Regions from separate parts of the Janthinobacterium sp. 61 genome, predicted to be linked through region 2. Evidence: predicted binding sites of a transcription regulator. Region 2 holds the regulator's gene; each other region holds the start of a gene.
What was found. The regulator sigma-54, encoded in region 2, starts transcription at its own class of promoters, with help from an activator protein. The targets are predictions, from matches to a motif close to TGGCANGNAANCTGCTTT.
Positions count from the first base shown of each region.

Region 1: the regulator sigma-54 is predicted to act here: its motif matches at 1,020-1,037, upstream of urtA (urea ABC transporter substrate-binding protein).
Region 3: the regulator sigma-54 is predicted to act here: its motif matches at 2,027-2,044, upstream of pepA (flocculation-associated PEP-CTERM protein PepA).

Region 1 is NZ_PJMQ01000001.1:2,419,713-2,422,985, reverse strand. It holds gene CLU92_RS11050 (transglutaminase family protein) at 1-84, shown strand, start outside; gene CLU92_RS11045 (DUF4349 domain-containing protein) at 101-889, shown strand; gene urtA (urea ABC transporter substrate-binding protein) at 1,090-2,343, shown strand; gene urtB (urea ABC transporter permease subunit UrtB) at 2,480-3,273, shown strand, end outside.
Region 2 is NZ_PJMQ01000001.1:4,897,905-4,901,177, reverse strand. It holds gene CLU92_RS22225 (enoyl-CoA hydratase/isomerase family protein) at 1-269, opposite strand, end outside; gene hpf (ribosome hibernation-promoting factor, HPF/YfiA family) at 406-765, opposite strand; gene CLU92_RS22215 (RNA polymerase factor sigma-54) at 835-2,313, opposite strand; gene lptB (LPS export ABC transporter ATP-binding protein) at 2,318-3,073, opposite strand; gene lptA (lipopolysaccharide transport periplasmic protein LptA) at 3,073-3,273, opposite strand, start outside.
Region 3 is NZ_PJMQ01000001.1:2,500,440-2,503,712, reverse strand. It holds gene CLU92_RS11450 (nitroreductase family protein) at 1-1,040, shown strand, start outside; gene pepA (flocculation-associated PEP-CTERM protein PepA) at 1,118-1,951, opposite strand; gene CLU92_RS27790 (hypothetical protein) at 2,283-2,453, shown strand; gene CLU92_RS27785 (hypothetical protein) at 2,694-2,831, shown strand; gene CLU92_RS11440 (hypothetical protein) at 2,961-3,273, shown strand, end outside.

The DNA.
Region 1 (3,273 bases), 2.5 Mb from region 2:
GTGGCATCCTTGACCGTTTATGCCACGGTGCAGGAGGTGGCCGCGCATTTGCCCGATATTCAATTGCTGCCGCGGCACAAATAACTCGACGAAAGAAATCATGAAAAAAGTATCCCTATGTTTGATAAGCCTGTTGCTGCTGGCCGGTTGCGGCGGCAAGGGAGAGAGCGCGGGCCAGTCCAGTGCCGCGCGTCTCGACGGCAAGGAAAAAGGCAGCGAGTTTCTTGCGTATGAACACAATGTCGGCGTCGATACGAATGAAGCGCAAGTGCGGCCCCTGTATGAAAAAGTGGTCGCCGCCTGCAAGGCCGATACGGACAATGGCTGTCTGCTGCTCGACTCGAGCATAGACGGCGGTCGTCACGTGCATGCGCGCATCAGCATGCGCGCCAAGCCCGCCGGCATCAAGAAGCTCGTGGCGCTGGTTGCGGCCGGAGGCGACGTTACCAGCCAGGGCACCAAGGTGGAAGATCTGGGCCGTCCTGTGCTCGACAGCAAGAAACGCCTGGAAATGCTCAAGCAATACCAGGCGCAATTGCAGGAGTTGGAAAAACGCTCGGGCGTGAACGTCGATGCCTTGATCAAGGTGACCAAGGAACTGGCCACCGTGCAAGTGGAACTGGAGCAGGCGACGGCGGCCAATGCGCTGTTGATGCAGCGCATCGATACGGACTTGCTGAACGTGGCCATCAGTGCCGAAGGCAAGCAGTCGTTCTGGCGCCCCGTCAAGCGCGCACTGGGCAATTTCACGGAAAACCTGTCGGAAGGCGTGGCCAACGCCATCACGGCCATGGCGTATATCCTGCCATGGCTGATCGCTTTCGTGCTGCTGTTTCCGCTGGGCCGCAAGGGCTGGCGCCGCTTGCGGGGCGTGCCGCGCAAGGATTGAAGCGCAAGGATTAATGCGTCCGGCGCACCGTTTTACGGCAATTTGAAACCTGGCTGCACAGTCCTTGTGCAGCCAGGTTTTTTTTCGTGCGGAGAGAGCCGCGTGCACCATGGCGGACGCCTGCTGGTGCTGGCATGCATTCTGCTTTAACAACATCGTATGCCCAGTCCGTCCCCCACGAATACATCACAGGAGTCCCCATGTCACGACGCATCATCCTGAAAGCGGCCGCCGCCGGCGCCCTGGCCCTGGCCACGTCCATCACCATGCAGGCAGCCCTGGCCGCCGACACCATCAAGGTGGGCATCTTGCACTCCCTGTCGGGCACCATGGCCATTTCCGAAACGTCGCTGAAAGACGTGGCCTTGATGACGATCGCCGAGATCAATGCCAAGGGCGGCGTGCTGGGCAAGAAGCTGGAAGCCGTCGTGGTCGATCCGGCGTCGAACTGGCCCTTGTTTGCGGAAAAAGCGCGCCAGCTGGTGGCGCAAGATAAAGTGGCCGTGGTGTTTGGTTGCTGGACGTCCGTGTCCCGTAAATCCGTCTTGCCCGTGTTCAAGGAACTCAACAGCCTGCTGTTTTATCCGGTGCAATACGAAGGCGAGGAGCTGGAAAAGAATGTGTTTTATACGGGCGCCGCGCCGAACCAGCAGGCGATTCCCGCCGTGGAATACCTGATGAGCAAGGATGGCGGCGGCGCCAGGCGCTTCGTGCTGCTGGGCACGGATTACGTTTACCCGCGCACCACCAACAAGATATTGCGCGCCTTCCTGAAGAGCAAAGGCGTCAAGGATAGCGATATTAGCGAGGTCTACACGCCGTTCGGCCACGCCGACTATCAAACCATCGTCGCCAACATCAAGAAATTTTCCACGGGCGGCAAGACGGCCGTCATTTCCACCATCAATGGCGATTCCAACGTGCCGTTTTACAAGGAACTGGGCAATGCGGGCTTGAAAGCTACGGACGTCCCCGTCGTTGCGTTTTCCGTGGGTGAGGAAGAGCTGCGCGGCATCGATACCAAGCCTTTGCTCGGTCACCTGGCGGCCTGGAATTATTTTGAATCCGTCAAGAACCCCGTGAATACGGCTTTCATCAAGCAGTGGAAAGCGTATGCAGTGGCGCAAAAGTTGCCGAACGCGGGTTCGGTGGTGACGAACGACCCCATGGAAGCGACCTATGTGGGCATCCACATGTGGGCGCAAGCGGTGGAAAAAGCCAAATCGACGGACACGGACAAGGTGATCGCCGCCATGGCCGGCCAGAGCGTCAAGGCGCCGTCTGGCTTTACCCTGACCATGGACCCGACCAACCACCACTTGCACAAGCCCGTGATGATCGGCGAAATCAAGGCTGATGGGCAATTCAATGTTGTGTGGAAAACCAAGGAGCCGATACGCGCCCAGCCGTGGAGCCCCTTTATCAAGGGCAATGAGGGCAAGCAAAAGCTGTAGGCGCTTGCGCGTCGAATGGTCATCGCAACCCCAGGCAAAGAGCTGGGGTCAGACCCGCCGGGTCTGACCCCTGTCCTTGCCTATGGGGGAAGGATACTTATCAAGACATCGGCTTTACTACATGGTATCTATGCATATGCAGCTTATCCCCAAATTGCTGGTCCTCGTCTGCCTGTTATTGTCCTCGCTGGCGCAGGCCGCCATCTCTCCTGAACTGCTCAAACCGCTGGCTGCCGACGATTCTGACGCCAGGGTCGCTGCCGTCGCCCAGATCGCCGCCCTGGCCACGCCCGAGGCTGCCAAGGTGCTCCAAGCCTTGCAGGACGACGGCCTGTATGCCGGGCCGGACGGCAAAGTGTATGTCGTCGACGGCGAGCAGGCGTATGACCCGGCCATCGGCCAGAGCGTTCCGCTGCCCGATGGCCTCGATGGCGTGATGGTTAACAACCGCTTGCGCGCGGCCGTGGCGGGCGCCTTGTCCGGCTTGCAGCTGCTGGCGCCGGAGCGCAGCGCCCGCCTGGCGGCCGCGCAAGCCTTGCAAAAGGCCGTTGACCCCGCGCAAATCCCCCTTATCCGCAAGGCGCTGGCGCGGGAAAACGATGCTGACATTAAACAGCTATTGCAGGTGCTGATCGCCAGCGCCAACCTGCATGCGCCGGACGCCGCCACGCGCAAGGCCGCCGTGCAGGCGCTGTCCGGCAGCAGCGATGCGCGCTTGCTGCCCGTGCTGCAAGCCATGCTGGAAAAGGATGGCGAGCCGGACGAAGCCGTGCAGCTGGCCGCCATCGAGACCATGCGCCAGATCAAGGCTAGAGTGGCGCGCATGGAATTCGCCGGCAATGTGTTCTATGGCATTTCACTGGGCAGCGTGCTGTTGCTGGCCGCGCTGGGGCTGGCCATCACGTTCGGCTTGATGGGCATCATCAACAT
Region 2 (3,273 bases):
GTAAAGAAATCTTCCAGCAACGCACTGCCGCCCTGCGGTGTGGCCAGGCCCGCATCGTAAAAGAAACGGATGTCGCCACCGGCGCACAGGGCTTTCTCACTGCTGGAACGGATCACCACGGCGTCCACCTGCGGATCGTCGCGCCAGGCCAGCAAAACGGTACTCAGGGCGCGCACCATCTCCAGTGAGAGGGAATTCAGGGCTTTGGGGCGGTCGAGCACGATGTGGCCCGTGCGGTTGCGGATGGAGGTCTGGACGAAGTCGCTCATGGCAAAGTGAAAAGAAGTGAGAACGGGCACATTCTAGCGCCTGTGAGGGGAACATAGCGCTCAACAGCTACGGGCGCAAAAAAGGGCGCAATGTGCGCCCTTAGTTGATCACAACCGGTTGAAAGTCGCAGGCCGCTTAGGCGGCGGCGAATTCTTCTTCCGAGTTGTCTGGCAGATGCTTGATCGCCTCTTTACCGTGCCCTTGCACTTTGGTTTTGTACTTCATCACTTGCCTGTCCAGCTTGTCGATCAGGATATCGATGGCGGCATACAGGTCGTGCGCCAGACTTTCCACATAGACAGTTTTGCCACTCAGACGCAAATTGACTTCGGCCTTTTGACGTTTTTCTTTCTCTTTGAGGTTATCCACGGTCAGAATCACGGCGATATCGATGACTTGATCGAAATGCCGTTTCACGCGTTCCAGCTTCGTTTGTACGTATTCACGGATGGCTGGTGTGACTTCGAGATGATGTCCGCTGATGGTGAGATTCATACACACTCCTAAAGATGATCGGGTTCGTGCGGTCCATCGTATCCGGCCCGCAGAGGAACCGAAAAAAACTTACAAACACTTACGCAGGCTCACTGGCGGAATTTTCAACGCTTCCCGGTATTTGGCAACAGTACGTCGCGCAATCACCATGCCTTGTTCCCCCAGCATGTCCGCAATCTTACTGTCGGATAAAGGATTTTTAGGGTCTTCTGCTCCTGTCAGTTGCACGATCAATGCCCGTATCGCCGTCGATGACGCTTCGCCCCCCGCTTCGGTGGCGACGTGGCTACCAAAGAAATATTTCAACTCGAACATGCCGTGCGGGGTCAGCATGTACTTTTGAGTTGTTACGCGCGAGATAGTACTCTCGTGTAAACCCAGTGTATCAGCTATTTCACGGAGCACAAGGGGGCGCATGGCAACGGCCCCATGCGAGAAAAAGTTCTTTTGTCTTTCTACTATCGCTTGCGCTACACGCAGGATGGTGTCGAAGCGCTGGCGCATATTCTTGATCAGCCACTTGGCTTCCTGCAACTGTGCGCCCATGGCACCCTCGCCCTTGCCCTGCTTGAGCAAGTTGGCGTACATGGCGTTGACGCGCAGGCGAGGCATGACGTCGTTGTTCAGTGTGACTTGCCAGCCATTGCGCGCGCGCTTGACGACGACGTCGGGCACCACGTAATCGGACACGTCCGAGGCGAACACGGCACCCGGATGCGGGTTGCACTGGCGAATCACCGTCTGCGCTTCGCGCAAGTCTTCATCATCGCAATCGAGGGCTTTTTTCAGCTTGTTAAAATCGCGCTGGGCAAACCAGGCCAGGTGTTTTTCCACAATGACGAGGGCCATGCGCCGCGTCACCATGGCGATGTGCGGCAAGCGCTTGATTTGCAGCGCCAGGCATTCGGACGCGTTGCGCGCGCCCACGCCGGGCGGATCGAAACTTTGCAACAGGGACAAGGCCGTACGCATCTCGTCAGCGTCGATTTCCAGCTCTTCCGGCAAACGCGCCAGGATGTCGTCGAGCGACTCTTCCAGGTAGCCATTGTCGTCGAGCGCGTCGATGATCAGCTCGACGAGCGCGCGGTCGCGCAACTCGAGCACCGTCACGCGCATCTGCTCCATCAGGTGTTCGCGCAAGGTGCAGTGGTGGGCTTCAAGTTGCGGACGGGAATCTTCGTCGTCGGGCGCCTTGCCCCTGCTCGCCTCGCTCCAGTCGCTGTCGCCGCCCTCCGCTGCGGCAGGGCTGTCGCCAGCCTCGCCATCAAAGGTTTCCGCTTCGGCCGGCGCGGCGGGTGCCTCCTGGCCTGGCGGCTGGGGCGGTGCTTCGGCCGGCGCGGCCGTGGAACTCAAGGCGCCGTCGGACAGCAGGCGCAGCGAACGGTCGAGCGGATCGTCGAGGCGTTCGAGCAAGGGATTGTCCGTCAGCAACTGCTCCAGCTCCTGGTGCAATTCCAGTGTAGACAATTGCAACAGGCGTATCGATTGCTGCAACTGCGGCGTCAGTGCCAGGTGCTGCGAAGTGCGCAGCTGCAATGATTGTTTCATTGGCTCACATACGGAAGTGTTCGCCCAGATAGACCCGGCGTACCGACTCGTTCGCGATGATGTCGTCGGGGCGTCCCGACGCCAGCACCGAGCCCTGGTTGATGATGTAGGCACGGTCGCAGATACCCAGCGTCTCGCGCACATTATGATCGGTGATCAGGACGCCGATATTGCGCTCCTTCAAGAAGCGCACGATACGCTGGATCTCGATCACGGCGATGGGGTCGACACCGGCGAACGGCTCGTCGAGCAGGACGAAACGGGGGTCGGTGGCCAGCGCGCGGGCGATTTCCACGCGGCGGCGCTCGCCGCCAGACAGCGACAGCGCCTGATTCTCGCGCAATTTTTCAATCTGCAAGTCGGCCAGCAATTTATCCAGGCGCTCCTCGATCTCGGCCTTCTTCAAGGGACGGCCTTCGACGGTCTGGATTTCCAGCACGGCACGGATATTGTCTTCCACCGTCAGCTTGCGGAACACGGACGCTTCCTGCGGCAGATACGACAGGCCCATCTGCGCGCGGCGGTGGATCGGCAGGCGGGAAATATCCACGCCGCTGATATCGATACTGCCGCCGTCCGACGGCACCAGGCCGACGATCATATAGAACGAGGTGGTCTTGCCGGCGCCGTTCGGCCCCAATAGCCCGACCACTTCTCCGCATTCGACTTGCAGCGAGACATCATGCACGACTTGCCGCTTGCCATAGGTTTTTTGCAGCCCGCGAACGATCAGGGTGCTGCCGCAACGAGTATTGTCCATTATTTATTTCCTGACGCAGGCGTGGCCGGCGCTTTCTCCGCCGCCGGTGCCTTGGGCTTCGGCTGGATCACCATGCGCACGCTGCCGCCATCGGGGGTGCTGGTGCCGCTATCGGAATTTTCCATCGCAAATTCCTCCTTGCGGCTGTCATACGAGATGAAGGCGCCGTTGGCCACGTCGGTCGGCTTCGTGCCTTCCAG
Region 3 (3,273 bases), 2.4 Mb from region 2:
GCGACAACACGCAGCCGTGGCGCTTTGAAGTCGTGGCGCAGCGCCATGTCGTCGTGCATGGCTTCGATACGCGCAGCCATTGTGTCTACGACCTCGACGGCCATCCCAGCCAGCTATCGCTGGGCGCCTTGCTCGAAAGCATGGCACTGGCGGCCAGCAGCCATGGCATGCGCATGGAAGCGCGCCGACGCGGCGGCTTGCCCGACACCCTGCCTACGTTTGACGTGCGCTTTGTCGACAGCCCCGGCATGTTGCCCGACCCGCTGGCAGCCTTCCTGCCGCAGCGCAGCGTGCAGCGGCGACGGCTCAGCACACGCCCCCTGCGCGCCAGCGAAAAGGCCGCGCTGCTTGCCAGCTTGCCGCTTGGCTACACTGTGCAGTGGTTCGAAGGCTGGCGCGTGCGTCTGGCCTGTGCGCGCCTGATGTTCGACAATGCGAAGCTGCGCCTGACCATGCCCGAAGCGCATAAGGTACACCGCGACGTGATCGAATGGGGCGCGCGCTTCAGCAACGACCGCATCCCGGAGCAGGCGCTGGGCGTCGACCCGATGACGGCAAAGCTGATGCGCTGGGTCATGCACAGCTGGCGCCGCGTGGATTTTTTCAATACCTGGCTGGCGGGCACCGTCGCGCCCCGGCTGCAGATGGATTTGTTGCCTGGTCTGTACTGCGCTGCGCATTTCGCGCTGCTGGCCGAGGCGCCGCCGCGCCATATCGACGATTACGTGGCGGCGGGCCGCGCCATGCAGCGCTTCTGGCTGGCGGCCACGCAGCTGGGCCTGCAATTGCAGCCGGAACTGACACCGCTGATCTTCTCCCGTTATGTGCGCGAACGGCGGGCCTTTTCGCGCACCGACGGCATGCTGGAGCTGGCGCAGGAACTGGCGCTGCAATGCCAGGCCGTGCTGGGTGCGGTGGTGGTCGAGCGGGCCGTGTTCCTTGGCCGCATCGGCGCCGGTCCGGCGGCCCAGGCGCGTTCCTTGCGCCGGCCGCTGCAAGACTTGCTGGTGGCGCCGGTCGACGCGGGGACGCCTGCGTGAGCGCCAGGCGTTTGCCGGTGGCTGCAGCGAAAAAGCCGCTGAGGACATCGGCGGCCTTTCAAGAGGACGATCGCATGTCAAGCCTGGCGCTGCCCGCCTTGCTGGCGGCGCGCAGTCATGCCCAGGCCAAACAGGCCGATGCCGAGCAGGGCAATGGTGCCTGGCTCAGGTACGGCTGCCTGAAATAATTCCAGGCCGCCGCCGTCGGCCATCGCGATGAAACTGTTGGTCAGGCTGCCACCGATGAAGCTGTTCGTATTCCCGCTGAGGGACTCCAGCGGGAAAAACGGGTTGGGATTGACGAAAAACAACTGTCCTTGCGGCGTCAGCGTGGCGTTCAGCAAGGCCTTGAAGTCGCCTTGGGCCAGGCCGGCGAAAATGTGGGCTTCGCCCAGATCGAGCGTGTAAGTCACGATCGCATAGTCATCCCCGGAGGCGCCGCCCACATTCACTGGCGAGCCTGCTACGTTACTGACTGACAATGACGTGTCCTGGTTGGGGTCGATGTATAGCGTCATGGTCAGGGTTTGAAAGTTGGCGTGGATCCCGCCAGCCAGCGTATCCGACTGGCCGGTAATGGTAAACAAGCCATATATGCCATAGCCATTGAGGGCATTCAATTGCGATGGTACGCTGCCGCCAGTGGGGCTGCCGAAAGCGGCCTTGGTCAGAAAGCCTGTTTGAGTGAAGGGGTCGTTGCCACCACCCAAACCGCCAACGATGGTTTGTTCGACGCGCGCGTGATATTCAAAGCTGATGCGGTCGGCCACAACCTGATTGGCTGCGGTACCGGGGACGGAGCCTTCGTTGACGGTAAACAAAGGACCGGCGAGTGCGGGAGCGCTGATCAGCGCGGCGCTGATGGCGGCCGCGGAGAGAGCGAAACGCAGGAATGAGGACAGTGGTTTCATGGCATTTCCTTCAGCGTGAGGGTTGATCGGACCAGGTCACTGTGGCGGCTGCCTCAGATAACCTCATACGCCCTTGGAGCAGAATTCGTACCATGTAATATTTGTATTTAAATTCAACAGCTTATAAAAACAGGCTTGCCGTTTTTCGCGTTTGTGTAAAAAAAATCGACGTTTTACGCAGCCTTCACACGCGCAGGCTTATTACAGCTCAATTGGCCAATCAAGGCTCATTGCGTGTCCTGCAGCGGGAGTTTTTTTCACGCTTGAGTAGTGCGGCTCGCGGGCGCCAGTCTTTTCCGTCATCGGCTACAGTGGGGCAAAGGAGGTCACCATGCCATCACAATTCCGTCCTGCCCCGCTGCGTGCGCACAGCACGCCTGAACCGGATATCCCGCCGCCAGAAGGCGATCCCCTGACGCCGCCGCCCGAACAGCCGCCGCATATGGATCCCGTACCCGTCGAGGAACCGACGCCGCCGCCGCCGCCCGTCAAGATGGGTTAAGAGCAAGTCGTCGCGCACCCGGGCGCACCCAGGCTGGCATGCCACTGCGGGGCGCTGTTTATTTCTAGTCGGAAATGGATTGCGCGGGCGGCGGGATTGCCACGCCATTTAAACAACAAAAATGCCAATAAACGTTGCCTTGCGGATACAAATAGAGCGCTAACTGCTGTGTGTCATGCGGCCGTCACGATTCTGTTCTTATAATGAGACATCATAAAAATTCTTGTACAGGAGACCATCATGGGCAATTCCTTGCATAACAAAATCTACCTGGGCCGGCGCCCTGTGATCACCAGCAAAAACCTCGCAGCGCTGGCCCTGGCGGGCGCTGTGGCTGGTTGCGGCCTGGCATGGCTGCTGCTGCGCACCTACAAATAAGCGCGCGCCACGCGCATTTTCAGCACGCCGTCCGTGAGGCGGGCGGCGGCTGAATCACGTTGCCTGTTGCCGATGCGCAGCGGGGCGCGTACCATGGGGGCCGAACACCTGGCCTTTTATGGAAAAGTAATGAAGAACGAGAAATTAACAACCGATGAATATGACGCGCTGGAGCAAGTTGCACGCGGCATCAAAACCGAGCGCCCCAGTGCTTGCGTTGCCCGCAATGCCAAGCGCCTGTCCGGCCTGAAGCTGCTCAGCTATGCACGCGATGGCCGTTTGTCCATCACCGAGAAAGCACAACAGCTGCTGTTCCTGCGCCGCTGCATCATGGGTTTGCGCGCTGTCGCCGTCGATCCGCTGACCAAGCTGGACTCGGACGTGGCTTATTTCCTGGGCAAGAAAGCCCACATCGTGGCGCGCGCGGAAGGCGAGGGCCACG